Regions from separate parts of the Streptomyces sp. R35 genome, predicted to be linked through region 1. Evidence: riboswitches for the same ligand, from Rfam matches in the RefSeq annotation. Region 1 holds a riboswitch; each other region holds the start of a gene.
The links. A riboswitch is a leader RNA that binds a small molecule or an ion and turns the genes downstream of it on or off. The one in region 1 is predicted to bind cobalamin.
Positions count from the first base shown of each region.

Region 2: another riboswitch for cobalamin. It lies ahead of AB5J50_RS15520 (prenyltransferase/squalene oxidase repeat-containing protein); the one in region 1 lies ahead of AB5J50_RS18520 (HoxN/HupN/NixA family nickel/cobalt transporter).
Region 3: another riboswitch for cobalamin. It lies ahead of AB5J50_RS05685 (CbtB-domain containing protein); the one in region 1 lies ahead of AB5J50_RS18520 (HoxN/HupN/NixA family nickel/cobalt transporter).
Region 4: another riboswitch for cobalamin. It lies ahead of AB5J50_RS12190 (cobalamin biosynthesis protein); the one in region 1 lies ahead of AB5J50_RS18520 (HoxN/HupN/NixA family nickel/cobalt transporter).

Region 1 covers NZ_CP163440.1:4,043,013-4,050,162, reverse strand. Annotated here, with positions in the region: gene AB5J50_RS18530 (hypothetical protein) at 40-627, shown strand; gene AB5J50_RS18525 (YcnI family protein) at 658-1,425, shown strand; gene AB5J50_RS18520 (HoxN/HupN/NixA family nickel/cobalt transporter) at 1,454-2,557, opposite strand; cobalamin riboswitch at 2,585-2,787, opposite strand; gene AB5J50_RS18515 (winged helix-turn-helix domain-containing protein) at 2,974-3,333, shown strand; gene AB5J50_RS18510 (Cys-Gln thioester bond-forming surface protein) at 3,517-4,926, opposite strand; gene AB5J50_RS18505 (single-stranded DNA-binding protein) at 5,185-5,655, opposite strand; gene AB5J50_RS18500 (GTPase) at 5,839-7,150, opposite strand, start outside.
Region 2 covers NZ_CP163440.1:3,364,357-3,371,506, forward strand. Annotated here, with positions in the region: gene AB5J50_RS15500 (PP2C family protein-serine/threonine phosphatase) at 73-1,323, shown strand; gene AB5J50_RS15505 (hypothetical protein) at 1,366-2,127, shown strand; gene AB5J50_RS15510 (serine hydrolase domain-containing protein) at 2,132-3,307, shown strand; gene AB5J50_RS15515 (phosphotransferase) at 3,301-3,969, opposite strand; cobalamin riboswitch at 4,013-4,163, shown strand; gene AB5J50_RS15520 (prenyltransferase/squalene oxidase repeat-containing protein) at 4,269-5,519, shown strand; gene AB5J50_RS15525 (SCO2322 family protein) at 5,591-6,232, shown strand; partial or broken gene AB5J50_RS15530 (energy-coupling factor transporter transmembrane component T) at 6,459-7,150, shown strand, end outside.
Region 3 covers NZ_CP163440.1:1,163,398-1,170,547, reverse strand. Annotated here, with positions in the region: gene AB5J50_RS05715 (phosphoribosyltransferase family protein) at 1-809, opposite strand, end outside; partial or broken gene AB5J50_RS05710 (CapA family protein) at 864-1,992, opposite strand; gene AB5J50_RS05705 (TetR/AcrR family transcriptional regulator) at 2,002-2,622, opposite strand; gene AB5J50_RS05700 (type 1 glutamine amidotransferase domain-containing protein) at 2,625-3,320, opposite strand; gene AB5J50_RS05695 (nuclear transport factor 2 family protein) at 3,598-3,999, shown strand; gene AB5J50_RS05690 (histidine phosphatase family protein) at 4,028-4,606, opposite strand; cobalamin riboswitch at 4,707-4,871, shown strand; gene AB5J50_RS05685 (CbtB-domain containing protein) at 4,908-5,129, shown strand; gene AB5J50_RS05680 (CbtA family protein) at 5,155-5,919, shown strand; gene AB5J50_RS05675 (TetR/AcrR family transcriptional regulator C-terminal domain-containing protein) at 5,970-6,623, opposite strand; gene AB5J50_RS05670 (alpha/beta fold hydrolase) at 6,620-7,150, opposite strand, start outside.
Region 4 covers NZ_CP163440.1:2,608,842-2,615,991, forward strand. Annotated here, with positions in the region: gene AB5J50_RS12175 (lysozyme) at 1-55, shown strand, start outside; gene AB5J50_RS12180 (anion permease) at 234-1,475, shown strand; gene AB5J50_RS12185 (hypothetical protein) at 1,496-1,711, shown strand; cobalamin riboswitch at 2,069-2,210, shown strand; gene AB5J50_RS12190 (cobalamin biosynthesis protein) at 2,329-3,285, shown strand; gene AB5J50_RS12195 (cobyric acid synthase) at 3,282-4,802, shown strand; gene cobN (cobaltochelatase subunit CobN) at 4,799-7,150, shown strand, end outside.

The sequences.
Region 1 (7,150 bases):
GCGACGCCCGCTCGCTCACCGTGGCAGTATCTGGGCTCCATGAGTGCGTCCCTGGCGGTACGGAGCTTGCGCGCGGCGGTGTTCGCCGTGCTGTGCGTGCTGCTGGCCGCCGGGGGGCACGGGCTGGCGACGGGGGAGGCACCGCCGTTCTGGGCGGACGGTGCCGGATTCCTCGCCGTCTTCGCGGCCGGCTGTCTGCTGGGCGGCCGGGAGCGGTCGCTGCTCGGGATCGGCGGCGGAATGCTGGCCGCGCAGGCCGGACTCCACCTCGGGTTCGAGGCCGCCCGGCCGCGCATGGCGATGGACATGCACGGGGCGCACATGACGCACGCGCACGTCCACGCCCTGACGCCCCACGCCACGGCCGCGCATGTGGCCGCGGCCCTGCTCGCGACCTGGTGGCTGCGGTGCGGCGAGGCCGCGCTGTGGTCCCTGCTGCGGTGGGCCGTGGCACTTGTGCCGGGGCTCGCGGCATGGTGGCGGGCGCGGACGGGACCGTCTCACGCACGGGCCCGCCGGAACGCCGTACGCCGAAATCACGTGGATCCGCGGCCACTTCGGCAGTTGTTGCTGCGGCACGCCGTCTCCCGTCGGGGACCGCCGGCAGGGCTCGCCCCCACGCCCTGACCGCATCCACACCTGTACGGAGTTCCCCTGATGTCCCCGATACGCACCACCCTGCGCCGAGCCGGCCTCGTTGCCGCCCTCACCACGGCCGGAGTCCTGACCGCCTCGGGCGCGGCCTTCGCGCATGTGACGGTCCACCCCGAGAGCTACGCCAAAGGCGCCACGGACGGCGTCCTGACCTTCCGCGTCCCCAACGAGGAGGACACCGCCAGCACCACCAAGGTGCAGGTCTTCCTGCCCACCGACCATCCGGTTCTGGGCGTCCTGGTCACGCCCCAGGCGGGGTGGACCGCGAAGGTGACGACCACCAAGCTCAAGACGCCCGTGAAGACGGACGACGGCACGATCACCGACGCCGTCTCCGAGATCACCTGGACCGGCGGCCGGATCCGCCACGGCGAGTACCAGGACTTCGACGTCGCCTTCGGTCAGCTCCCTGACAGCACCGACGAGTTGAGCTTCAAGACGTTGCAGACCTACTCGGACGGCAATGTCGCCCGCTGGATCGAGGTGACGCCGAAGGGCGGCGAGGAGCCGGAGAACCCGGCGCCCGTCCTCGCGCTCACGGCCAAGGCCGCGGAGGAGGACGGTTCCGACGGGGGTTCCACCTCGGACTCGTCGTCGGGCTCGGGTACGGCGTCCCGTTCGGGCTCGTCTCCGGCTGCCGCGGCCAAGAGCTCGGCGTCGAGCAGTGACTCGACGGCGCGCGGCCTGGGCATCGCCGGGCTGATCGTCGGCGTCCTCGGTCTGGCCGCGGCCGGATTCGCCATCGCTCGCGGCCGCGCCGCCCGCTCCTAGCCGGTACGCGGCTGCCGCCCCGCCGGTCTCAACTCCCGTCGGCGGGGCGGACCGCCCACCGCTGCTCCACCTTGGCCAGCCGCCAGTACGCCACGGCCGCGGCCCAGACGACCACGAACAGGCCGACGATGATGTAGCCGACGTTGTCCAGGTCGAGCCCCGCGATCCAGCCGGTGACCCCGTCGCGCAGGTCGAGCTTGTCGTGCAGCACGCCCACCAGCTCGATCGTGCCGATGAAGAAGGCCACCGCGATGGACAGGCCGGTGATGGTGAGGTTGTAGAAGACCTTGCGCACCGGGTTGGAGAAGGCCCACTGGTAGGCGAAGTTCATGAACGTGCCGTCCAGCGTGTCGAACAGGCTCATCCCCGCCGCGAACAGCAGCGGCAGGCACAGGATCGCGTACCAGGGCAGCCCGGCCGCGGCGCCGCTGCCCGCCATCACCATCAGCGTGACCTCGGTGGCGGTGTCGAAGCCGAGGCCGAAGAGGAAGCCCAGCGGGAACATCTGCCCGGGCCGCGTGATGGACTTCGTGAAGCGGCCGAGGATCCGGTTCATGAACCCTCGGGAATCCAGGTGCTGTTCGAGCTCGGCCTCGTCATACGTACCGGCCCGCATCGCGCGGAAGACCCTCAGGATGCCGATGAGCGCGACGAGGTTGAGGGCGGCGATGAGGTAGAGGAACGACCCGGAGATCGTCGTACCCATGATGCCGAGCACCTGGTGTGTGCTGGAGCCCTCGTTCATGATCCGCCCAGCCAGCTGGGTGCCTCCGGCGATGAGTGCGGCGAGGATGACCACCACACTGGAGTGCCCGAGCGCGAACCAGAAGCCCACCGACACCGGCCGCTTGCCGTCGGCCATCAGTTTGCGCGTGGTGTTGTCGATCGCGGCGATGTGGTCCGCGTCGAAGGCATGCCGCATGCCCAGCGTGTAGGCGGTGACGCCCAGACCGATGCCGAACGCCTTGGAGCCGACCTCGTAGTGCTCCGGCGCCACGAGCAGGAACAGGATGCCGAACGCGACGACGTGCAGCGCCGCGATCACGGCCAGGAGTACACCGGTCCGCACGGTGTCCTCGCGCCGCCAGCGGAACCCGGCGGCGGATAGGGACGACTGCGTGGGCAGGGTCATGCGGTCACGCTCCAGCACCTCGTGGATCACTTCGTGAGATGCCGTGGCCGGTCTCCTGGCTGACGGGTGCACGCGCCCGGCCCTGCCTTCCCGGCCTCGCGGCCAGTGGCGCCACCCGAAGGCGGCATGGGACGGGAACTCCCCGATCACAGTGGCGAGGGCCGCTCCGGTCTGGGCCCCCTGAGGGGCCGTCACCGGTCTTCCCGAACACCACGGCCCGCCAACCGTAGGCGTGGCCGGTGTCTCCTGCAAAGCTGCACAGCTACGCAGGTATTGAAGATCACATACGGCTGCTCGCCCTGGCCGTTCCGGCGACGGAGACGGAATCGGAGGCGGGCACGAAGGCGGACAAGGAGACGGCAGCGGAGAAGGAGACGGCGGCGTGTGTCCCCTGGCCGCCTGCGAAGATGGCCCCCATGCATCTCGTCCCCGCCGAGCGGGCCGACCGCCGGACCATCGACGGCCACCGGGTCTGCGACGCCGTCGCCGCCATCGGTGAGCCCGGGCATGTACGCACCTGGGCCGACCGCTTCTCCCTCCTCGCCGACCCGCGTCGGCTCGCCCTGCTCCTGGCCCTCCACCGGGCGGGCCCGCTCGCGGTCTCCGACCTCGCCGTCGCGACCGGCATGAACGACCCCGCCGTGTCCCAGGCGCTGCGTCTGCTCCGCACCGCCGGGGTGGTCGAGGGTGACAAGGACGGGCGGGTCGTGCGCTACCGGGTGACCGACGGTCCGACCGCCGAACTCCTCGAACGCTGCGCGTACGACGCCGGCTGAGCCACTCCCGGGCGCACCGGGATCGAAGAGGGGATCTGGGCAGGGCATCCGGAAAGGACATCTGGGCAGGGCATCCGGATAAGGCTGCGGCCCCGAACGCCTGGGAGGCGGGCCGGGGCCGCGGGCTCACGGAGTCACCGTGGTGCGGTCACTCACTGTTGAGTTGCCAAGGTGCCGTGCTGCTCAGTCCTGCGTCGGCGCGTTCTTCCTGCGGACGAAGAACACCGCCGCGCCGCCGATCACGACCAGGGCGATGGCCACGCCCGCGATGACCGGGGTCGCGCTGGATCCACCGGTCTCGGCGAGGTCGGTGCCCCCGCCGGAGGTGCCGCCCACCGTCGCCGGGCTCGGCTCACTGACCGTCTGGGTCGTGATGTCGTTCGCGCTGCCCTGGGTCTTGCAGTCGAGTACGCCCTTGAACCGCTCGGTGAAGCCGTTCGGAGCGTCGATCGTGAAGTCGTACGCCTGGTCCTCCTGCAGCGGGATGGTCACCGTCTGGGACTTGCCCGCCGCGATGGTGCGCTCGACGCCCATCAGCTCGAAGGTGAACGCCTCGTCGCCCTCGTTGGCCGCCGTGATGTCGACGCCGCCCTTGGCGCAGTTCTTCTCGGCGGACAGGGCCGGTATCGCGCCCTTCTCCGCCCAGTTGGCGGTCGCCGTGGCGGAGACCGTCGACTCGCTGGACCCCGCGAGGATCTGCGTCTGGCTGTGGGTCTCCGAGGTGAAGGCGCGGCCGACCGGCACGGTCGTGGACGCCTGCACGGTCAGCGCGGCCGAACCGTCCGCGCTGTCCTTCGGCACGTCGAAGTAGAGCCGGCTGCCGTCGGTGGCGGAGGTGATCGCCTTACCGTTCTTGCCGACGACCTTCACCCCGCTGGCGGCGGAGTCCGCGGGCGGCGTCACCGTCACGCTGTCCGCGTTGGTGTGCACCGTGACGGGGCCGAGCCGCTCGCCGGCGTGACCGGAGACCGCGGCCGGGTCGAGGGTCAGCGAGGCCTTGGGCTCCGCCAGACTCCGCGCGCTCTTCTGCAGATAGTCCGCGAGCTTCTCCGCCTGCGGGTCCACCGCGTCCACGTCGGCACCGTCCGAGTACCGCCAGATGGCCACCTGAGTGCCGGCCGCCGCGTCCTTCTCGGTGAGGCTGCCGACGCCGGCCTTCTTGGCGAGCGCCGCCAAGTCGTTCACCTGCGGGTAGGAGTTCCGCAGGATCCAGCGGATCCTGCCCGCGTTCTTGTTGCCGTTCAGCGACGTACCGCTCCAGGGGGTCTCCTGGTATTTGGCGTCCCGCTGCGTCGGGTTGTGGATGTCGATGCAGTAGGTCTGCAGCATGCCGCCGTTGTCGACGGACATCTCGAACAGCCCCGCGGACACCCAACTGTCCTCGCCGTTCTCGTGGATGACCGCGGACCCGTACGTCTTGAGGTCACCTATCGTGGCGGTCGCACCGCCCAGGCTCTGCGGGGTCTCGTCGGCGACGGCCGTACCGGCGGTGGCGATCGTCCCGACGGCGACGAGCCCCGACACCAACGTCGCGGCGGCGAGGCGGGCGGCCCCTCGGCTGCGCGCGGACAACGCAGAGAACGCAGAAAACACAGAATTCCCCTTCGCGCAGGACCCGTTGACATGGGGGACGGTCCCGCCAGCAGAATCAGAAGCCACGTGAGCTATGCCCGGCATCCTAAGGAAGCGGCGCACCAGGTTCCCCGGTCATTCCATCGGATAATCGATCCGACTCGGAATCGTTATCGCTCACACAGCTGTGAGCTGGGCTTATCGACAAACACACAGGGACCGTTCGCAACGCATTCATCGATAAGCCGCAGTTCGGTCAGGTCGTGCGTGTCCCTGACATCACGTCACTCCCGCCGGCTCGGGATGCTGTTGGCCCGCCGCCTCGGTATGACCCTCTGGCTCCGTCTCCCAACTGGGCTCCGGCTGCGGTGCCGGAGCCGATCCCGTGTCCCCCTTGGCGGCTCGACGGAAGGCGGACGTGCCGCGCGAGAGGTCGTGTCCGATCGCCGCCGCGTCGACGTCCGCCGAGGTCCAGCTCTGGCCGTCGCGCGTTTCCGTGCGTACCTTCAGCCGCCCCTGCACGACCACCGGATCGCCCACCGACAGGGACGCCCCCGCGTTCGTCGCGAGCGCCCTCCTGGACCACACCGTGAAGAAGTTGGTGTGTCCGTCGGTCCACTCGCTCTTCTCGCGATCCCAGTAGCGCGACGTCACGGCCAGCCGAAACCTCGTCGACGCTCCTGTCGACAGCTCCCGGTACACCGGCTGCGTCGCGACGTTCCCCACCACGCACACCATCGTCTCGTTCATCCCGAACCCCTCTCCCGTACGAATGCGTCTGTCGCGGCGACCGCATGCGCTGTGTCGTGCGCTGCGATCGCCGCGAGATCAGACTGCCTCCGTCGGGCCGAGCCCGCTGAGCGCTGTGGACTACCGGCCGGTTGTGGAAAACTCCGTCACCCGACGGAGTGAGGCCGCACAGCTTCGCCGGGGTTAACCCACAGGTGCCGACGCCGCCCCCGTGACCCGCCCGTACTGCTCCCGCACCTCCCGGTACCGAAGCAGTTCCGCGGCCACGGGATCCAGTACACGTGCCCTCCCGCACCCGGCGGCGGCCTCGCGCAGCCGCCGTTCCGCTTCGATGCCGTAGCGCCGGGCGGGCCCGCGCGCCGCCATCCTGCTGCTCCACTCGACGGCCGGACCGCCGATGATGCCCGCCACCATCAGCAGCACAGGCACCCCGAGATTCGGGGCCGTGACGCCGATGATCTGACCCAGCAGCCAGAGTCCGCCGATGAGTTGGACGATCGTCATCGAGGCCTGAGCCAGCACGGCGACCGGCCACCAGCCGGGCCGCGGCGGACGCCCCACCGGGGTCACGGCGCGGGCCGTCATCTCGTCCAGCGCCTCGGGCAGCCCCTGCGCCCCGCGCACGGCCGCCTCGCGCACCGCCTGCGCCCAGGGTGCGGGGAGCCCGTACACCGCCCGGTCCGCGACCAGCCGTACGGCCTGCTCGACGCGCTGGCGTGCCGTGGCCTCCTCGTCCGCGGGGGCGCGGACGGGCAGACGTCCGGTCGGGAGCTCGCCGCGGTCCTGGTACCAGCGCCACAGCCGCAGCCAGGGCGTCCCGCACGCGCGGTTGGCGTTGCGGCGCCACGCGCGCTCGGACGCCTCGCCGGCCGCGACGGCACCCACCGCGTCCGCGAGCCGGGCCGCGAACTCGTCGCGCGCCTCCTCGCTGAGTCCGACGCGCCGCCCGGTCGCGTAGACGGGCCGCAGCCGTGCGGCGGCCGCGTCCACGTCGGCGGAGATCCGGCGCGCCGCGGCACCGCGCTCGGCCACGAACTGGCCGAGCGACTCGCGCAGTTCGCCGACGCCGTCCCCGGTGAGCGCGGACAGCGCGAGCACGGTCGCGCCCGGTTCGCCGTACTCGCCGAGCGCGATCCCGTCCTCGTCGAGCAGCCGCCGCAGATCGTCGAGGACCTGGTCGGCGGCCTCCCCGGGCAGCCGGTCCACCTGATTGAGGACGACGAAGGTGACCTCCGCGTGCCCGGCCATGGGCCGCAGATAGCGCTCATGGAGGATGGCGTCGGCGTACTTCTCCGGATCCACGACCCAGATGACCGCGTCGACGAGGGCCAGGACGCGGTCCACCTGTTCGCGGTGCTGGACGGCCGCGGAGTCGTGGTCGGGCAGGTCGACCAGGACGAGGCCGCGCAGCTGCGCCTCCGCCTCGGCGCTCTGCAGGGGGCGTCTGCGCAGCCGCCCGGGGATGCCGAGCCGGTCGATGAGCGTCGCCGCGCCG
Region 2 (7,150 bases), 680 kb from region 1:
ACCTTTCGACGAGATGCGGTCAACTCCCTGTTGGTGACGGTGGGGAGGGCGATATTCGGAGATTGTCGGGTGATGGGCGAGAGGGAGCAGGGGGAACAGATGGCCGCCAGGGGCGGAGGCGGTGGGAGCGACCTGACGGCGGGCAGCTGTGGGAAGGACCTGATCGCGAGCGGCAGCGGGGACGATCTGCCCGCGAGCAGCCGCGGGGGTGATCTGACTGCGAGCAGCCGCGGGGATGATCTGACCTCGGGTGTCGGGAGGCAGGTGCGGTGGCCGGTGCTGGTGCTGGTACCGGTACTGGTGCCACTGGCGGCCTGTCTGGCGATCGCCGTGCCGGATCTGCTCTTCGACCAGGTGCCGCCGCTCATCATCCTGCTGCTCATCGGCCCGCTGCTGGCCTGCGTCAGGCTGGGCGTCCGGCACACCGTCCTGGTCTGCTGCTGGTCTGTGGCACTGGGCCTCGCGATGGGGCTCAGTGACGGCACCGTGCGGACCTTCGCGTTCGGCGTCCACTGGAGCGGGCTGCTGCTGGGCTGCGCGCTCACCGTGTACGCGGCCCGGCAGCGCGAGCGACTCGTCGCGGCACTCGCCCAGGCCCGCGAGGTCGCCCGGATCACCCAGGAGGCGATCCTGCGGCCCATCTCCCGCACCCTGGGCGGCACTCAGGTGTACACCCGCTACCACTGCGCCGCCCGCGAGTCGACGGTCGGCGGTGACCTGTATGACGTCGCGGTGACACCGTACGGGCTGCGCGTGCTCGTCGGCGACGTACGCGGTCACGGCCTCGACGCCCTCCGGCTGACCGCCGACACCATCGCCGGCTTCCGCGAACTCGCCTACACCGCATCCGACTTGACGACCCTCACCGGCCAGCTCGACGCTCGCCTCACCCCGGAGCTGGGCCCCGAGGACTTCGTCACCGCCGTGCTCGCCGAGTTCGCGCCCGGCGAGGTCCGGCTGGTCAACTGCGGCCACCCGGCACCACTGCGCTCCGGCCACCGCATCGAACTCCTCGAACCCCTGGTCCCCACACCCCCGTTGGGCCTGCGCCCCGTCCCGCGCCAGTACCGCGTACGACTACAGCCCGGCGACCGGCTCCTCCTCTACACCGACGGCCTGACCGAGGCCCGCGACCCGGAGGGCGCCCCCTTCCCCCTCCTCGGCGAGGCCGCGCTCGCCCTGCGCGAACCGCTCCCCGAAGAGGCCCTGCACGCCCTGTACACCCGCCTGATCGCCCACACCGGTACGACCGCCCTCGCCGACGACCTCGCCCTGGTGCTGTGCCAGCCGGTGGAGGCGACCGTGCCCGTACGCGTGCCGTGAAGCACAACTCTGCCCCCGCACCGTGAAGTACGGTCGCTGACCATGTTCTTCACGGCCGAGCGGCGACACCACGTACGAGAGCTCCTGCTGGAGCGCGCCCGCGCCGACGACCGGATCACCGGCGCGGCGGTCACGGGTTCCGCCGCACGCGACGCCGAGGACCGCTGGTCGGACGTCGACCTGTTCCTCGGGGTGGCGGACGGGGCGCCCGTGCCCGCCGTGCGGGACGACTGGAGTGCCTTCGTGTACGGGGAGTTGGGCGCCCTGCACCACTTCGATCTCCCTGCGGATCCCGCCGTCTACCGGGCCTTCCTGCTCCCCGAACTCCTCGAAGTGGACCTGGGGTTCACGCCGGAGGCGTCCTTCGGGCCGATGGGCGGCGGAGCGTTCCGGGTCGTCTTCGGCTCGGTGGCCGTACGGGAGTCGACCGACGCGGCCACTGACCCCGATCACCTGACCGGCCTCGCCTGGCACCACGTCCTGCACGCCCGCATCTCCCTCGAACGCGGAGCGCTGTGGCAGGCCGAACACTGGATCAGCGCCCTCCGCGACCACCTGCTGACCCTGGCCTGCCTGCGCCTGGGCCTGCCCTCCGCCTACGCCAAGGGCGCGGACCGGCTGCCGCCGGAGGTCACCGGACCACTGACTGAAACCCTCGTACGTTCCCTGGACCGGCCCGAGCTCCGGCGCGCCCTGGCGACGGTGACCCGGGCCCTCCTGAGCGAGCTCCGGATGACGGACGCGGACACGGCCGCCAGGCTGGAGGACGCACTGCGCGAGCTCGCCACCCCTTCGGAAAGGTGAACCGATGAGCAGCCCGCACGACCCGCACGCCCTGCACGACCTCCTGAACGCGTACGTCGACGACGGCACCGTGCCGGGAGCGGTGGGCCTCGTGGCCCGCGGCGACCGGGTCGACGTCCAGGCCGTCGGCTCCGTCGACGTCGAGGGCAGCGCCCCGATGGCCAGGGACACGATCTTCCGTATCGCCTCGATCAGCAAGCCGATCACCGCCGCGGCGGTGATGCTGCTGATCGAGGACGGCCTGATCACGCCCGACGACCCGGTCGACGCGTGGCTGCCGGAGCTGGCGAAGCCGGTGGTCGTCCGTACACCGTCGAGCCCCGTCGACGACGTGGTCCCGGCCGCCCGGCCGGTCACCGTCGCCGATCTGCTCTCCTCCCGGGCCGGCTGGGGCTTCCCCTCCGACTTCACGCTGCCGCAGGTCCAGGCGCTGTTCGAGGTCCAGAAGGACGGCCGCGATCTGCGCGCCTTCCCGCCGCCGGACGCGTGGGTGGCGGCGCTGGCACGTGTTCCGCTGCTGTACCAGCCGGGCGAGGCCTGGCTGTACGGCACCTGCTCCGACCTCCAGGGCGTACTGATCTCCCGGGTCGCCGGCCGTCCGCTCCCCGAGTTCCTGGCCGAGCGGATCTTCGAGCCGCTGGGCATGACCGACACGGGCTTCGAAGTGCCGGCGAGCAAGCGCGACCGATTCACCAGCTACTACCGCGCCGCCCGGAACGGCGGCGGTCTCGAACTGGCCGACGCCCCCGACGGGCAGTGGAGCAGCGTTCCGCCGTTCCCGTCCGGAGGCGGCGGGCTCGTCTCCACCGCCGACGACTGGCTGGCCTTCGCGCGGATGCTCTTGGCCGACGGCACCGCACGCGGGCGCCGCCTTCTCTCCCCCGCCTCGGTGCGGCAGATGACCACCAACCACCTCACCCCGGCCCAGCGCGACATCGGCGCACTGTTCATGGAGGGCCAGGGCTGGGGCTACGGCGCCCAGGTCGACATCGAACCCACCGACCCGTGGAACGTCCCCGGCCGATACGGCTGGACCGGCGGCACCGGCACGACCGGCCACCTCGTCCCGTCCACCGGCACGGTCACCGTGCTGCTCACCCAGGTCGGCATGGAGAACCCGACGCCCACCCCGCTGATGCGGGACTTCTGGCGGCACGCGGCCGACACCACCACTCAGTGAGGGCGGATCAGCTCACGGATCAACTCCTCCGCCTCGCCGAGGAGTTCGACCTCCCGCAGACTCATGGTCGGATTGGCGGCGCGCCGGGCCCTCGCCTCGGTGAGCCCGTCCTCCGTCAGGTACGCCGCGTTCCCGTCGAGCATCGCGGCGAGCGTCTCGTCGGCGACCTCCGCGTGGGGCTCGTCGCCGACGGCCACCTGGGCGAGGATCACGGCGGACGTGCCCCAGTCCAGGCCGGGCGGGCCCTCCTCGGCGTTGGCCCAGTCGATGACCTTCGGGCCGTCCGGGGTGAGCATCACGTTGTCGGGGTGCAGGTCCAGGTGCAGGACGCGGACGGCCGGGTCCGCGGAGACCCGGGCGGGCACGGCGTGCAGTCTGCGCAGCAGCCGGGCGAGGGTGAGGCCGGCCTCCTCGGCGGAGAGCAGTCCCGCGCCGAACGCCTCCAGCATGGTCGGCCCGGACAGCCGCTCCATCACCAGGTCGGTCCGGGTCGCCGCCCGCACGCCCGGCACCGGATAGCCGTGCCCTCGTACGTGTTCCATGACCGCGGCCTCGGCGGTGGCGTCGCCCCACCCCTCGCGGTCCCGGCGCAGGACCCACGCCTCGTCGATCTCGTAGACGTCCGCCGAACGCCCCGAGCCGAGCAGTTTCCCCGTACGCATGGCCAGAACCTATCCGGGCATCCGGGCGGGGCCACAGGCGGCCCTCAGACTCTTGTTTACGGGCCGGTAGAGTGAGCGCGTCGTCATCACACCCGTACGGGGGGAAGCCGGTGCAAATCCGGCGCTGACCCGCAACCGTGAATCACCCGCCAGGTGGTGAGCCGGATCGCCTCGCCCGGGACGTGACCGGCTCGTGCCGTCGGCAGCCCGCCGACGGCCGGCACCGTCGAGGTATACGGAGCCGGAGCCGCTCGGGCCAAGTCTGCGCCCGCTGCTGCCCGGCTCCCCAGGGGAGAGTCATGATTGTTCGCCGCAGCGCCGCGGTACTGGCCGCCACCGCCGTGATCGGCACGGCCTTCGCACCGGCCGCCCTCGCGGCGGACTCGTCCCCGTCCCCTTCCGCGTCCCAGGCGCTCCCGTCGGGCCTGTACGGCTCCACCGACCCCACCTACGACGGCGTCTGGCGGCAGTCGCTCGCACTGCTCGCCCAGGACACCGTGGGCGTCGAGCCCGCGGCGAAGGCCGTCGACTGGCTGACCGGGCAGCAGTGCGCGAGCGGGGCGTTCGCGCCGTACCGCGCCGACGCGACCGCGAAGTGCGACGCCAAGACGATGGTCGACACGAACAACACGGCCGCCGCCGTGCAGGCCCTCGCCGCGCTCGGCGGGCACGACACCGAGACGGGCAAGGCCGTGGCATGGCTGAAGTCCGTGCAGAACAAGGACGGCGGCTGGGGGTACGTCGCGGGCGGGGCCAGCGACGCCAACTCGACGTCCGTGGTGATCGGCGCGCTCGCGGCGGCCGGGCAGAAGCCCGCGGACGTCTCCCAGGGCGGCAAGTCGCCGTACGACGCACTCGTGACGCTGTCCATCGCGTGCGAGGGCGAGGGCAGCGGCGGCGGGTTCGCGTTCCAGCCCGACAAGAAGGGCAAGCTGACGGCGAACGCGGACGCCACGGCGGCCGCGGTCCTCGGCTCCCTCGGCAAGGGGTTCGTGACGACGGCGGGGAAGACCACGACGTCCGGTTACGTCTGCGGCGCCACGGAGAAGCTCACTCCGGCGGAGGCTGCCCGCAACGGCGCCTCCTACCTCTCCAACGCCCTCAACGCCACCCCGTACCTGAAGTCGGCGATGCCCGGCGCCAAGGATCAGCCCGACTACGGCAACACCGCCGACGCGGTCGTCGCACTCGCCTCCGACGGCTGGACCGAGGACGCCCAGAAGCCCCTCGCCTGGCTGGAGAAGAACTACGGCGCCTGGGCGGCGAAGGCCGGACCGGCCGCGTACGCCCAGCTGATCTTCGCCGCCCATGCCACCGGCACCGACCCGCGCGACTTCGGCGGCGCGGACCTCGTCAAGCAGCTCGGCGCGACCGGTCCTGCGGCGGACGCGTCCGACCACTCGGCCGCCGCGAGCGACGAGAAGAAGGACGAGAAGAAGAAGGACGACGACAAGGGGCTCGGCGTCTGGTGGATCGTGGGCGTCGGTCTCGTCGCCGGCATCGGCATCGGCTTCCTGATCAGCGGCCGCAACAAGAAGCAGCAGCTGTGATACGCCGCCGTCGGACGCCCGCGCCGGCCCCGGCTCCGAGTCGTGCCCTGACCCTGAGTCGTGCCCTGACCCTGAGTCGTGCCCAGACCCTGAGTCTTGCCCTGGCCCTGCTGCTCCTCGTACTCGGCGGGGCGGGGCAGGCCCAGGCGGTCGGCTACCGCTACTGGTCCTTCTGGGACCTGACCGGCGGGAAGTGGACGTACGCCACCCAGGGCCCGTCCACCGCGCGGCCGTCCGACGGCGACGTCCAGGGCTTCCGCTTCGCGATCAGCGAGGACTCCCAGCACGCCGTACAGCCGCGCGGAAACCGGGACTTCGCCTCGATCTGTGCCAAGACGCCCGCCCAGCAGGGCAAGAAGCGCGTGGCCCTGGTCATCGACTTCGGTACGCCCGCGGACGCACCGTCCGGCGAAACCCCGCCCACCCCGCGCACAGCCTGCGCGAGCGTCCCCTCGAACGCGACCACGGCCGAAGCCCTGGCCTCGGTTGCCAAGCCCCTCCGCTACGACACCAACGCCCTCCTGTGCGCCATTGCGGGCTACCCCCAGACAGGCTGCGGCGACCAGGTGACCAAGCCGACGAAAACCACCGCCCACCCCCACCAGCCCAAACCGGCCCACCACGGCCCATCAGTAGGCCTGCTGGCAGGTGCAGCGGCGGTAGCCCTCCTGGGCGCCGCAGCAATCTGGCAGGCCCGCCGCAACCGGGGCTGAGGCGGGGGTGAACCCAATGACACCGGCCGACCCCGACCGCCCAGCCCTCACGCCGGCTCCCGCCGCTCCACCCTCTGTGGGCAATCGTCCCGCAGGGCGATGGGGGTCCCCCCGCTCGAGCGAAGCCGAGAGTGGGGGAGGGTGGGCACAGCCACCAACGCCGGGTGCCGTCCCAGCCCAACGCCCACCGCACCGCCGCACCCGCACCCGCACGCCGGAGGCAACCCGCACCAACTCCCTCCACCCCGGCGCCTGGTGGACCTGGGCCCTAGGCCTGGGAACAGCCGCCTCCCGCACCACGAACCCCCTCCTCCTGGCCCTGCTCATCGGCGTAGCCGGCTACGTGGTGGCCGCCCGCCGGACCACCGCCCCCTGGGCCCACTCGTACACCGCCTTCGTCAAACTCGGTGTCACCGTCCTGGCCATCCGCCTGGCCTTCGCCGTCTTCCTCGGCTCCCCCATCCCCGGCACCCACATCATCGTCACGCTCCCCGAAGCCCCCCTCCCCCACTGGGCCCAAGGCATCCGCATCGGCGGCCGCGTCACCGCCGAAGGCCTCGTCTTCGCCCTGTACGACGGCCTGAAACTGGCCACGCTCCTGATCTGCGTAGGCGCGGCGAACGCCCTCGCCAACCCGGCCCGCCTGCTGAAGTCACTCCCCGGCGCACTGTACGAGGCAGGCGTGGCGGTGGTCGTCGCGCTGACCTTCGCCCCGAACCTGATCGCGGACGTCCAGCGCCTGCGCGCCGCACGGCGCCTGCGCGGCCGCCCGGACAAGGGCCTGCGCGGCCTGCTGCACGTCGGACTCCCGGTCCTGGAGGGCGCGTTGGAGCGCTCGGTCGCCCTCGCGGCGGCGATGGACGCCCGCGGCTACGGCCGCACCGCCGAGGTCCCGCCCACCGTCCGCCGCACCACCGC
Region 3 (7,150 bases), 2.9 Mb from region 1:
CTGCTGCCGCTGCCGTGGGCGAAGAGGACGACTCCGGGGGCGCCGCGGGGTACCGTCAGCCGCCCTTCGAGCTCGGCGCCCGCAGCCGGTATCCGGACCGCCCTGTCATAGGGCGCGGAATCGCGCTCCGGGGAGGCTTCGCCCGCGCCCGGCGGTGCGTCGGACATGGCGTGGGCCGCGCGGTTGTGCTCCAGACAGGCGATGACCTCCTCGTCACTCGTCTGCCCGAAGTCCGCGTAGAACTCACCGATCGCGTAGAACGGCTGGGGCGTGTCCAGACAGATACCTTCGTCCGCCTCGCCTCCGATGCGGGCCGCCCAGTCGTGCGGCGCCACGGGAATCGCCAGCACGATCCGCGACGCGCCGCGGGCGCGCGCGATCCGGCAGGCCGCCAGTGCCGTGGAGCCGGTCGCCAGACCGTCGTCCACCACCAGCACCGTCCGTCCTTCGTACCGGGCCGGCTGCCGCTCGCCCCGGTAGCGGCGGGCCCGCTGCTCCAGGACGCCGCGCTCGTGCTCCTCCACCGCGGCCAGAGCACGGTCCGTCACACCCGTGGCCCGCACCACCTTGTCGTTGATGACGCGCACGCCCTCCTCGCCGATGGCGCCCATGGCCAGCTCCGGCTGGAAGGGCACCCCCAGTTTGCGTACGAGGCAGACGTCGAGCGGAGCGCCGAGGGCCTCGGCGACCTGCGCGGCGACCACGACGCCGCCGCGGGGGAGTCCCACGACCACCAGGTCCTCGCCCTTGAGATGGTGCAGCCGGACGGCGAGCCGCCGGCCCGCTTCGATTCGGTCGGTGAAGTACATGGTCGCCTCCCGGGTGAGGTCAGGTCCTCGGGTCCCGAGTGAAGTCCGTGCCGCTCACTCCCGCGGCCCCTGGGACGGCCGGACGATGAGGGTGTCGTCCGGGTTCCGTTCGACGCGTGAGCCGTAGGCCCGGCTGATCCGGTCCAGAACGTCCCGCACCCACCGCGCGTCCTCGGCCCTCGCGCGCTCCAGCCGCATCCGCCGGGACCGCATCGGGGTGATGTTGACGTCGTGGAATCTGCCGTCCTCCGGGTTCACGGTGACGAAGTACAGCAGCCGGAGGTCGTCCCGGTACTCCTCGCGGCCGCCGATGCCCTCGTAGTCGTTGATCAGGTCGCCGCAGCCGTGGGTGATGAGCTTTCCCCGGTACGACTCCAGCGGCCGAGGATGGTGCGAGGAGTGCCCGTGTACGACGTCCGCGCCGCCGTCGATGAGCGCATGGCCGAAAGCGGACCTGGTCACGCGGGATGAGATAGCCCCAGTTGGAGCCCCAGTGGACCGAGACGACCACGATGTCGCCCGGCCGCTTGGCCGGACGCAGCCGGGCGGTGATCCCGGCCGCGGCGGCGTCCGACGGCTCGGCGACGAAGTCGACCCCGCTGCGCTCTGCCGTGGCGGCCCAGCCGCGGGGTATGCCGCTGGAGGCCATCCCCACGGAGAGGACCAGGACGCGCCCGCCACCGGCGACGGGGACGATCGCGGGCCGCCGGGCCTCCTCGGCGTCCCGGCCCGCCCCCGCCGAGCGAAGCCCCGCGTCCGCCAGGGCGTCGAGGGTCTCCTCCAGCCCGCGGCGGCCGTAGTCCAGCACATGGTTGTTGGCCAGGGCGCAGACGTGCGGACGGGCCGCGGCCAGGGCGGGCAGGTTGGCCGGGTGCATCCGGTAGTGGACCTCTTTGGCGGGCGCGATCTCGTCGTTCCGCGTGACGGCGGTCTCCAGGTTGAGGATCCGGGCGTCGGGCGCCGCCGCGTCGAGCACGTCCAGAGCGTCGCCCCACGGCCAGGGGAAGCCGACCGGCTGGGGAATCATGCCGTTCGCCGCCTCGGCCAGCTCCACATAGGCGCGGGCGTCCTTGATGTACGACTCCGGCAGCTCCGGATCGCCGGGGTGCGGAAGGATCTGGTCGACTCCGCGGCCGAGCATCACGTCACCGGCCAGGAACAGCGTGACGAGGTCACCGCCCATTCCTCCAGGCTAGGCCGGTCCGGCGGGTATTGCTTCCGGGCCGCGAGCACACTCCTGACCAGGGACTACGGGAGGCCTCTGCACCGGTGCTCCCAGCAGTCCGGTCAGCAGGGCGTCGGTCGCCGGGCGCAGCAGATGTCTGCCCTCGGGCGCCGACTCCAGGCCGACGACCAGGGCGAGGCAGATGTCGGCGGCCTCGGCGGGTTCGACGCCGGCCAGGGAGTCCGCCTCGGCGAAGAGGGTGATCAGGAGGCGGCGCAGCTCGCCGGTGAAGGCGTGGCAGATGTCACCGAACAACCGGGCCTTCTCGTCGAGGAGTTCGGCCGTGTGCGGGGAGTCCCCGGCCAGCCGGCCCACCAGGTCGAGCTTGGCCGCGAGGACGCCCCGGACGCGTTCGGTGTGCGGGGTGTCCCCGGTGGCCGCCTGCCGGGCCCGGCCGAGCGCCTGCTCGTGCAGGCGTCCGGCGAGGCGGCGGAAGGCGTCGTCCTTGCCACGCACGTACTGGTAGACCGCTGACCGGGACACGCCCATGGTGGAGGCGATGTCGTCCATCGTGGTGCGCCGTACGCCGTACCTGGTCAGGCACTCGTAGGCGGCGTCGAGGACCTCGTCGAGCCGGTCGGTGGCCATCGTCAGGCCAGCTTCTTCAGCAGCTCGGCCGCGAGCGGGGCGGAGGAGGACGGGTTCTGGCCGGTGACCAGATTGCGGTCGACCACCACCTTGGGGGCCCACGGCTCGCCCTCCTGGAAGTCGACGCCCGCCTCGACGAGCCGGTCCTGGAGCAGCCACTTCGCCCGGGCGGCGAGACCCGCCTGCGTCTCCTCGGCGTTGGTGAAGGCGGAGACCCGGTAGCCCGCGAAGGCGTTGCCGCCGTCCTCGCGGGTGGCGGCGAGCAGCGCGGCCGGGGCGTGGCATACGACACCGAGCGGCTTGCCCGAGTCGAGCGCGAGGGTGAGGAGGCGGCCGGAGTCGGCGTTGACCGCGAGGTCCTCCATCGGGCCGTGGCCGCCGGGGTAGAAGACGGCCGCGTAGTCGTCCAGGTCCACTTCCTCCAGCTTGATCGGCTGCTGGAGCTCGGCGATCGACGCGAGGGCGCCGGCGATCCGGTCGGCGCCCTCCTGCCCGCCGTTCACCTCGGGCGCCAGGCTTCCCTGGTCCACGGTCGGCACGACGCCGCCCGGCGTGGCGACGACGACCTCGTGGCCCGCGGCCTTGAAGGCCTCGTACGGGGCGACGGCCTCTTCGGCCCAGAAGCCGGTCGGGTGCCGGGTGCCGTCGGCGAGCGTCCAGTGGTCGACGCCGGTCATCACGAAAAGGATCTTCGACATGGTGTGTTCTCCGGGGGAGCGGGCCCTGGCGGACCTGGGGAGCGTTCTTGGCCGTACGCCCTGACGTTCTGCGCTCAGATCGTCAGGGCGGCGATGTCCTCGACGGTATGCGTGTCGGACATAGGTGACCAATAAGAAACCCGCTCGCAGGCATAGGGGATCCAATACCGCGCCGGGAATACGGCGGGCGGCCCCGCCCCGAGGCTGGACGCCGGGAACATGCACGATTAATCTCATCCGCACCTAGACAACTGGTTGAGTAGAAGAGGTGGGCGTGATGCATTCCTTCCGCAAGGCCGTGGAGGCCGGAGATTTCGCCGCGATCGAGGAGATGCTGGCCGAGGACGTGGTGTTCACCAGCCCCGTCGCCTTCAAGCCCTACCCGGGCAAGGCGATCACCGCGGCCATCCTGCGCGGCGTCTCCCGTGTCTTCACCGACTTCCGGTACGTACGCGAGATCGCCGGCGCCGACGGCCGGGACCACGCGCTGGTCTTCGAGGCGAAGGTGGGCGACAAGCAGCTCACCGGCTGCGACTTCCTGCACTTCGACGAGGACGGCCGGATCGACGACTTCATGGTCATGGTCCGTCCGCTGACGGCGGCCCAGGCGCTCTCCGAGGCGATGGGGGCGCAGTTCGAGCGGATCTCACGGGAGGTGGCGGAGGCGGCTGGCGCGTGAGCGGCGACGCACTCTGATGGTCGACGGGTCAGCCCGGCTCCCCGAGCGGGCGTCCCGCGCGAACGTTCCAGCGACCCGCGCGGCCGCTGAACTCCGTGGCGGTCAGCGGTGGCACGTCGACGCGCCAGAAGGCCGACTCCGGCGCTCCCAACACCCGTACCACCAAAGCCCGTACGACCTCCGGCTCCACCACGGCGACGGTTCGCCCGGTGACGTCGGAGGCCGTGTCCAGCCAGCCCGCCACCCGGTCGCAGAACGCCCGCACCGACTCCCCGTCGTGCGGCGCGGATCCGGGATCGGCAAGCCACCGTGCCACCGCCTCCGGCTCCTTCGCGCTCACCTCGTCGAGGGTCGCCCCGCGCCAGCGGCCCACGTCCAGACCGGCCAACTCCGGTGGGTCCTCAGGGGTGTCGAGGCCGAGCGCGCCCGCGGTCTCGCGGCACCGCACGGTGGGGGAGACCCACAGCCGGGCCGCGGCCGGAACACTGTCCGCGGCCGCCCGCGCGAGCCGCAGCCCCGAGGCGTCGACCGGACATCCGTCGTCGAAGCGGGCCTCGCGCAGTGCCTCGCTGATCGCCGCTGAGATCAGGATCACTCGGCTCGTCATCCACATCCACTTTCCTGTGCAAAACCCTTGTGCGGTACGGGAACCGGCCACGCGGCCGGGTCAGGGGCGCACGCCGTGCCCCTCATGCGCCCTTGGCCGGATCCCCGCCACGCGGTACGGTCTCGTCGATATTGACGACGGTTCGGCGGAAGTCCGGTGGAAATCCGGCACGGTCGCGCCACTGTAAGCCCATCAAGAACCACTCCCGCCAGGGGTGGTGAAGGTCGAGCAAGTCAGACCCGCGGCCGTCGTCCTGTGCACCACCAAGATGGGACGCGAGTTCCCCAGGAGGTTCTGCCCCATGGCGCAGTCCGTCGCTCAGCCGACCGCTACCCCCACCGCCGTTCCCGCGAAGCTGCCGATCGGCGCGATCGCCCCCTGGGCGGTCTTCTTCGGCATCCTGATGCTGGTCCTGCTCTACTTCGTCGGCGCCGAACAGGGCGCCACCTCCCTCGTGTCCGGCGAGAACGTGCACGAGTGGGTGCACGACGCCCGCCACCTGCTCGGCTTCCCCTGCCACTGACGGCGAAGAGGAAACGTACGAGCTCATGAATTCCGCAACTGTCAGAAACCTCCTGGTGCGTGGCATGCTCGCGGGTCTCGCCGCGGGCCTGCTCGCCCTGGTCGTCGCCTACTTCCTGGGTGAGCCGCGCGTGGACTCGGCGATCGCCTACGAGGAGGCGCACTCGCACGAGCACGGCATGGAGATCGTCTCCCGCACGATGCAGTCCACCGGCGGCCTGGCCACCGGTGTCCTCGTCTACGGGGTCTCGTTCGGCGGGATCGCCGCCCTCGCGTACTGCTTCGCGCTGGGCAGGATCGGCCGGTTCGGGCCGCGCGCCAGCGCGCTCCTGCTGTCGGCGGCGGGCCTGCTCGCCGTCTACGTAGTGCCGTTCCTGAAGTACCCGGCCAACCCGCCGTCCGTCGGCGACCCCGACACCATCGGCAAGCGCACGACCCTGTACTTCCTGATGATGGTGCTCAGCGTGCTGCTCGCCGTCGCCACGGTCATCCTGGGCAAGCGCCTCGCGCCGCGCCTGGGCAACTGGAACGCGACGCTCGCGGCGGGCGCGTTCTTCGTCCTCGCCATCGGCCTCGCGTACGCGTTCCTGCCGGCCGTCAACGAGGTCCCGAAGGACTTCTCCGCCACCCTGCTCTGGCAGTTCCGCCTCGCGGCCCTGGCCATCCAGCTGACCCTGTGGACCGCCTTCGGTCTGGTCTTCGGGGTGCTGGCGGAGCGGGTGCTGGCTCCACGACCAGCCACCGTGCGGGAGAAGGAGCCCGCCGCGGAGGCAACTCCCGTCGCTCACTGAGCAGTTGAAAAAGGGCGGTCCCGGTCGTCGACCCGGGCCGCCCTTCTCGTTCAGATCAGCCGCTCGAAGCCGTCCAGCATCGCCGTGAGGCCGATGTCGAAGTGTTCGTCGATCTCCGTGTCGTCGGCCGCGCGGGCGAGGACGTTGTACGCGGGCGATTCGGGCGCGGGCTTCTTGCTGCGGCTCTGCGAACCGAGCCGCACCACCGCCAGGCTCAGCGCGTGCCCGATGGTGAACTCGCGCAGACAGCGAGCGATCTGCAGGGCGTGGGTCGGGGTGAAGCCCCTGGCCTGAAGCAGCTCGATGATCCGTACGCCCGTGTCGATCGATGCACGCGAGCGCACCGGACGGGTCGCGAAGACCGAGACCGCCTGCGGATGGCGGAGCAGCGTGTCGCGCAGCCGCAGGCAGTACTGCTCGGAGACCGCCCGCCAAGTGTCGTCCCAGGGCAGCGAGTCGACGTCGAGCTCGTCGAAGAGCGCCTCCGCGATGCCGTCGAACAGCTCCTCCTGGTCCCGGAAGTAGCGGTACACCGCCATCGGGTCGACCCCGAGCCCCGCGCCGAGCTTGCGCATCGAGAAGTTGCCGAGGCCGTTGGCGTCGATCAGGGCCAGTGCGGCGGCGGCGATGTACGTCCGGTTCAGCGCCGGTCTGACGCGCGGGGACGGCCGCGTGTCCGCCGCGCTGCCCTTGTCGGTCTTCATGAGGAGAGTTGGTCCAGAATCGTGGTCAGCCGCTGGGTGAATTCCTCCGGAAGCTGCTGGTAGACCGTGTGGCCTCCGGGGAACTCCTCGCATGCTACGCCGAGCAGCTCGCTCAGGACGTGAGCGGGACGGTGGTAGGGGCGCCCTTCGCTGTCGCGGCCCGTGGCGAGGCGCCAGGGGATGCCCACGTCCCGCAGGGCATCGAGGTCGGGCTGGTACGCGAAGCAGAACTCGGGCAGTTCCCGCTCGACGAGGATGCGGGAGTTGCCCAGGATGCGGGTCATGGTGTCCGGCTCGCGACCGGTCACCCGCTGCGCGGCACCGGCGGTGGCCAGCATCACGCGGGAGGTCGCGGCGATCAGCGCCTGGCCCCTCGGCGACACGAACATCCGCGGCGGCTGCGGAAGCGTCATCGCGCCGAACGCGGCCGACGCCCGCAGCGGACCCTTCTCCCGGCCGAGCCGTTCGATGTCCTCCATGGCCTGTCGCTCCGGGCTGTCCAAGGGCAGCACCTGCATGAGCGGCGG
Region 4 (7,150 bases), 1.4 Mb from region 1:
CCAGAATCTCTTCAACGGATCCATGACTCAGCTCAAGACGCTCGCACGAGGCTAGAAACGGCCACCGGAGCCCGGTATTCCGCCTTCGTTCGAGTCAGCCGGCCGCCCCTTCGACACAAACGGAGGGGCGGTCCACCCTTTGAGACACCCCATCGCCCGCCCCAGTTCATCTTCCGTTCACCCAGGTTGCCTACGGTCCACATGCCACTGACGTCAAACAGAAGCCTGGGTAAATGGAACACATCACGCTCCTCCTCGGAATCGTGATCGTCACCGCTCTCGTGTTCGATTTCACGAACGGTTTCCACGACACCGCCAACGCGATGGCCACCACCATCTCGACCGGCGCGCTCAAGCCCAAGGTCGCGGTGGCTATGTCCGCCGTGCTCAACCTTGTCGGCGCCTTCCTCTCGGTGGAGGTCGCCAACACGATCTCCAAAGGCCTCGTCGACGAATCCGGCATCCAGCCAGAAGTGATCTTCGCGGCGCTTGTCGGTGCCATCCTCTGGAATCTGCTGACGTGGCTCGTCGGCCTTCCGTCCAGCTCCTCGCACGCCCTCATGGGCGGCCTGGTCGGCGCCACCATCGCCTCCGCCGGCACCGGCGCCGTGCACGGTGACGTCCTGGTCGGCAAGGTGCTGCTGCCCGCCGTCGCGGCCCCGATCGTCGCGGGCATCGCCGCGATGCTCGCCACGCGGCTGTCGTACAGGCTCAGCAAGAACGCCGACGCCAAGGCCACCGCGAAGGGCTACCGCGCCGGCCAGATCGCCTCCGCCGGCCTGGTCTCGCTGGCCCACGGCACCAACGACGCCCAGAAGACGATGGGCATCATCACCCTGGCCCTGATCGCCGGTGGCGCCATCGCCCCCGACGCCGATCCGCCGGTCTGGGTGATCCTCTCCGCCGGTCTCGCCATCGCGCTCGGCACCTACCTGGGCGGCTGGCGCATCATCCGCACGATGGGCAAGGGCCTGACCGACCTCCAGCCGCAGCAGGGCTTCGCCGCCCAGACCAGCGCGGCCACGGTCATCCTGGCCTCCTCCCACATCGGCTTCTCCCTCTCCACCACGCACTCCGTCTCCGGTTCCGTGATGGGCGCCGGCCTCGGCCGCAAGGGGGGCGTGGTCCGCTGGTCCACCGCCACCCGGATGTTCGTCGCCTGGGGTCTGACGCTGCCGGCCGCCGCGCTGGTCGGCGCGGGCGCCGAGTGGGTCACCGGCCTCGGCGACTGGGGTACCGCGCTCGTCGCCGTCTTCCTGATCGCCTCCAGCGCCGCGATCTGGCGGATCTCGCGCCGCGAGGTGGTCGACGCCACCAACGTCAACGAGACCGAGGAGCCCGCCGGTGTCGTGACCACGGCCATCGCCGCCGTGACCCCGCCCCCGGCCGGCAGCATCACCGATGACCTCACGGCCACCATTCCGGCTCCCGCCGAGACCGCGGCGAACCCGTCGGCTCCGTCGGCCATGGCCTGAGACCCGAAGGAAGAAACAGCATGAACATCGACTGGGCAGCCCTCGGGTCCGTCATCGGAGTGAGCCTCGGAGTGACCGTGGCCCTCGTCGGCCTCTTCACCCTCGGCGTCGTCGGCCTCTCCAAGAAGGAGTCGGCCCAGGGCGGTTCGGCCGCCGCGGCGGCCACGGGCGCGTACGTCTGCTTCGCGGCCTGCGCTGCGGCGGTGGCGTACGGCATCTCCTTGATCATCGCCTGAAGCACCGGCCGACCATGGTCCGAGCACCGCACGATCCTTTCTGAGGACCGCACGGCCTTTCTGAGGACCGCACGATCATCGCCGCCCTGCTCATCGGTCACCCTTTCCTGGTGACGGTGAGCAGGGCGGCTCTTTTTCCGCGTCGGCGGGACAGCTCGGCGTACCGGTCCCGCACCTTCGCGCAGAGCGTCTCGTCAGGCATTTCGGATGCCTACGCTCCGTGATCATCAGCGCATCCGTGGACTGCCGCCCCCCACAGGGGAATTCGGCGCAAGTCGGTCTCGGCGGACAGGCCGGGGTGGCGGCGGTGTGGGTCTCAGCACACTCTCCCGTCGCAGGTCAACAGCAAGTTGACGGGTCTTCCAACCCCGTGGTGGACTGCCCGAGCCAAGTACGGCGGCATGAGAGGAAGCCGGTGTGAGTCCGGCGCGGTCCCGCCACTGTCACCGGGGAAGGAATTCCCCGGGAGCCAGGAACTCTCACCGCCGGTCTCGTCGAACCAGGGCGTGGACACCCTGAGTGAGGACATATCGCCATGCGCGGCTGCCCAAGTGCCCTGCCAACGACGCGAGTGACGCGAACGACGGTTGTCCCCGACCCCACGGTCGGCTGAACCGATGCGTGCCGATCGCGTCTTCGCGTACGGCGCCACCGCCGGCCTCCTCGGCGACCTGCTGCTCGGCGACCCTCGCCGGGGGCATCCGGTCGCCGCGTTCGGGCGGGCCGCGGGAGCCGTGGAGCGGGTGTTGTGGCGGGACCACCGCGGGTGGGGCGCGCTGCACACCGCCGTGTGCGTGGGCGGTGCCGCAGGCCTCGCGGCGCTCGCGAGCCATTCCGTACGTTCCTCTCGTACCGCCTCCATCGCGCTGACCGCCGCCGCCACTTGGGCCGTCGTCGGGGGAACCTCCCTCGGGCGCGAGGCCCGCGCGATCGGTGACGCGCTCGCGGCCGGTGATGTCGAGGTGGCCCGGGAGCGGCTGCCGCATCTGTGCGGGCGGGATCCCCAGGCGCTGGACTCCGACGGGATCGCACGGGCCGTCGTCGAGTCCGTCGCCGAGAACACCTCCGACGCGGTGGTGGGGGCACTGGTGTGGGGCGCCGTGGGCGGCGTTCCCGGGCTGGTCGCCTTCCGTGCCGTGAACACGCTCGACGCCATGGTCGGGCACAAGTCCCCCAAGTACCGGCGGTACGGGTGGGCTTCCGCGCGACTCGACGATGTGGCCGGATGGCCGGGGGCACGGCTGACCGCCGTGCTCGCGAGCGCGGCCGGAAGTGCTCCGCGGGGTGCCGTACGCGCCTGGCGTGCCGACGCACGTAAGCATCCGAGCCCAAACGCCGGGCCTGTGGAGGCCTCGTTCGCGGGGGCGCTCGGGGTGCGGCTCGGCGGGACGCTCACGTACGGGGGGCGGGTCGAGCACCGGCCCGTGCTCAACGGCACCGGGCGCGCCGTCCAAGTCGACGACATAGAGCGGGCCGTACGGCTGTCGCGGCGGGTGAGCTGGCTCGCCCTCGGCGTGAGTGCCGCCGGGCGACTGCTCTCCCAGAGACTTCTCGCGAAGGGGCGTACCTCATGAGTGGCGGAACGGGCGGCGGACTCCTCGTTGCCGGGACCACCTCCGACGCCGGCAAGAGCGTCGTCACCGCCGGGATCTGCCGGTGGCTGGTGCGCCAGGGCGTCAAGGTCGCGCCCTTCAAGGCGCAGAACATGTCGCTGAACTCGTTCGTGACGCGCGAGGGCGCCGAGATCGGGCGCGCGCAGGCCATGCAGGCGCAGGCCGCGCGCGTCGAGCCCACCGCGCTGATGAATCCCGTGCTGCTCAAGCCGGGGAGCGATCGCAGCAGTCAGGTCGTCCTCATGGGCAAGCCGGTGGGTGAGATGACCGCGCGCGGCTATCACGGGGGACGACAGGAGGCCCTCCTGGGGACCGTGCTGGACTGCCTCGCCGAGTTGCGGGGCACGTATGACGCGGTGATCTGTGAGGGGGCCGGCAGTCCGGCCGAGATCAATCTGCGGCGGACGGACATCGTGAACATGGGGATCGCGCGCAACGCGCGGCTGCCCGTGCTCGTCGTCGGCGACATCGACCGCGGGGGCGTGTTCGCCTCGTTCTTCGGGACGGTCGCGCTGCTGTCGCGCGAGGACCAGGAGTTCGTCGCCGGGTTCCTCGTCAACAAGTTCAGGGGGGATGTCTCCCTGCTGGAGCCGGGGCTCGACATGCTCCACGGCCTCACCGGGCGGCGCTCCTACGGCGTCCTCCCCTTCCAGCACGGTCTCGGCATAGACGAGGAGGACGGGCTGCGTGTCTCGCTGCGGGGTGCCGTGCGGGAGTCCGTCGTGGCGGAACCCGTCGGCGCGGACATCCTCCGCGTCGCCGTCTGTGCCGTCCCCCTCATGTCCAACTTCACGGACGTGGACGCGCTGGCCGCCGAGCCGGGTGTCGTCGTGCGGTTCGTGGACCGGGCCGAGGAACTGGCCGACGCCGACCTCGTCGTCGTACCGGGGACCCGGGGGACGGTGAAGGCGCTGGAGTGGCTGCGGAAGCGCGGACTCGCGGACGCGATCGCACGCCGGGCCGCCGAGGGGCGGCCCGTGCTGGGCATCTGCGGTGGCTTCCAGGTCCTCGGCGAGCACATCGAGGACGAGGTCGAGTCGCGCGCCGGTCAGGTCGACGGGCTCGGACTCCTCCCCGTACGCGTGCGGTTCGCGCGCGAGAAGACCCTCACCCGGCCGGTCGGCGAGGCGCTCGGCGAGCACGTCGAGGGGTACGAGATCCACCACGGCGTCGCCGACGTCACCGGCGGAGAACCCTTCCTGGACGGGTGCCGGGTCGGTGCCGTCTGGGGCACGCACTGGCACGGCTCGCTGGAGTCGGACGGGTTCCGGCGTGCCTTTCTGCGCGAGGTGGCGGCCGCCGCGGGCCGCCGTTTCGTGCCGGCCGCCGACACGTCGTTCGCGGCGCTGCGCGAGGAGCAGCTGGACCGGCTCGGCGATCTGATCGAGGAACACGCGGACACGGACGCGCTCTGGCGGCTCATCGAGTCGGGCGCGCCATCAGGACTGCCTTTCATTCCACCGGGAGCGCCCGCATGAGCACAGTGTTGTTGTTGTCGACCGCCGACACGGATCTGCTGGCGGCCCGTGCCTCCGGCGCCCCGTACCGGATCGGCAATCCGACCCGGGTGGATGTCACGGCCGAGCTGCCCGCGCTCGTCGAGGGCGCGGACATCGCCGTCGTACGGCTGCTGGGCGGCAAGCGTGCCTGGGAGGACGGCCTCGCCTTCCTCAAGGCGTCCGGCATCCCGACCGTGCTGCTCGGCGGAGAGGCCGTCCCGGACGCCGAGTTGATGGCCGAGTCGTCGGTTCCCGCGGGTGTGGTGGCCGAGGCGCTGCGGTATCTCGTCGAGGGCGGCCCGGAGAACCTGACCGAGCTGGCCCGCTTCCTCTCCGACACCGTGCTCCTGACGGGTGAGGGCTTCGAGGAGCCGCACAAGATGGCGGAGTACGGCGTCCACGGCGAGCGCGCGTTCGTCGAGGGCCGCCCGACGGTCGGCGTGCTCTTCTACCGGGCGCACGAGCTGTCCGGCAACACCGGCTTCGTCGACACGCTGTGCGACGCGATCGAGGCGCGGGGCGTCAACGCCCTTGCCGTGTACTGCGGTTCGCTGCGCGGCGCGGACGCGGGCCTGTACGAGATCCTCGGGAAGGCCGACGCGCTGGTCGCCACCGTACTCGCGGCGGGCGGCACGCACGCCTCGCAGGCGTCCGCGGGCGGCGACGAGGAGGCCTGGGACATCGGCGCGCTCGCCGACCTCGACATCCCTGTGCTGCAAGGCCTGTGCCTCACCTCGTCGAAGGCCGCCTGGGACGGGTCCGACGCCGCCCTCTCCCCCATGGACGCGGCGATGCAGGTCGCAATCCCGGAGTTCGACGGCCGCCTCATCACGGTCCCCTTCTCCTTCAAGGAGCAGGGCCCGGACGACGTCCCGGTCTACGTCGCCGACCCCGAGCGGGCCGCGCGCGTCGCCGGAATCGCCGTGCGGCACGCCCAGTTGAAGCACAAGCCGAACGCGGACAAGAAGCTCGCGCTCGTCTTCACCGCCTACCCGACCAAGCACTCCCGGGTCGGCAACGCCGTCGGCCTCGACACGCCCGCGTCGGCGGTACGGGTGCTCGACGCGCTGCGGGACGCCGGGTACGTCGTCGAGGGGCACCCCGACAACGGCGACGAGTTGATCCACCGGCTCATCAACGCCGGTGGCCACGACGTCGAATGGCTCACCGAGGAGCAGCTCGCCGCCGCCCCCGCACGGGTACCGCTCGCCGACTATCAGGCATGGTTCGACAAGCTCGACCCCGAGCTGCGCGACGGCATGCTGGAGGCGTGGGGCGAGCCGCCGGGCAGCCTGTACGTGGACGGCGACGACATCGTGCTCGCGTCCCTCCAGTTCGGGAACGTCGTCGTGATGATCCAGCCGCCGCGCGGCTTCGGCGAGAACCCGATCGCGATCTACCACGACCCGGACATGCCGCCGTCGCACCACTACATGGCGGCGTACAGGTGGCTGGACAACTCGTTCGGCGCCGACGCGATCGTGCACATGGGCAAGCACGGCACGATGGAATGGCTGCCGGGCAAGGGACTCGGGCTGAGCGGAGGCTGCGCGCCCGACGCCGTACTCGGCGAACTCCCGCTGATCTACCCGTTCATCGTCAACGACCCCGGCGAGGGCACCCAGGCCAAGCGCCGCGGTCACGCCACGGTCGTCGACCACCTCGTACCGCCGATGGCGCGCGCGGACACGTACGGCGATCTGGCGAAGCTGGAGCAGCTCCTCGACGAGTACGCGCTCGTGTCCGACCTGGACCCGACGAAGGCCCCGTCCGTACGGGCGCAGATCTGGACGCTGGTCAAGGCGGCCGAGCTGCACCACGACCTGCATGTCGACGAGCAGCCGGACGACGGCGAGTTCGACTCCTTCGTCATGCACATCGACGGCTATCTGTGCGAGATCAAGGACGTGCAGATCCGCGACGGCCTGCACATCCTGGGCGGCGGCCCGGAGGCCGAACCGCGCGTGAACCTCGTGCTGGCCGTGCTGCGGGCCTCGCAGGTGTGGGGCGGCGCCGCGAACGCGCTGCCGGGTCTGCGGGCCTGCCTCGCCGAGTACTTCGGCCTGGTCGAGAAGGAACTGCTGGCCGAGCCCGGCGCGCCGGTGAAGGTGCCGGTGGAACTGACGGACCTCGTCGAGGGCCCTGCCCGTACGGCGGCCGACGCGATCGACCTCCTTGAGCAGCTGTGCCGCCGGGTCGCGGAGGGCATGGAGGAGCGCGGCTGGGAGGTCGCGGCCGTCCCCGATCTCGTACGAGAGGTCCTCGGCGTCGAACTCCCGGACGCCGTCGCGGTGTTGGAGTTCGCCTGCCGTGAGGTCGTACCGCGC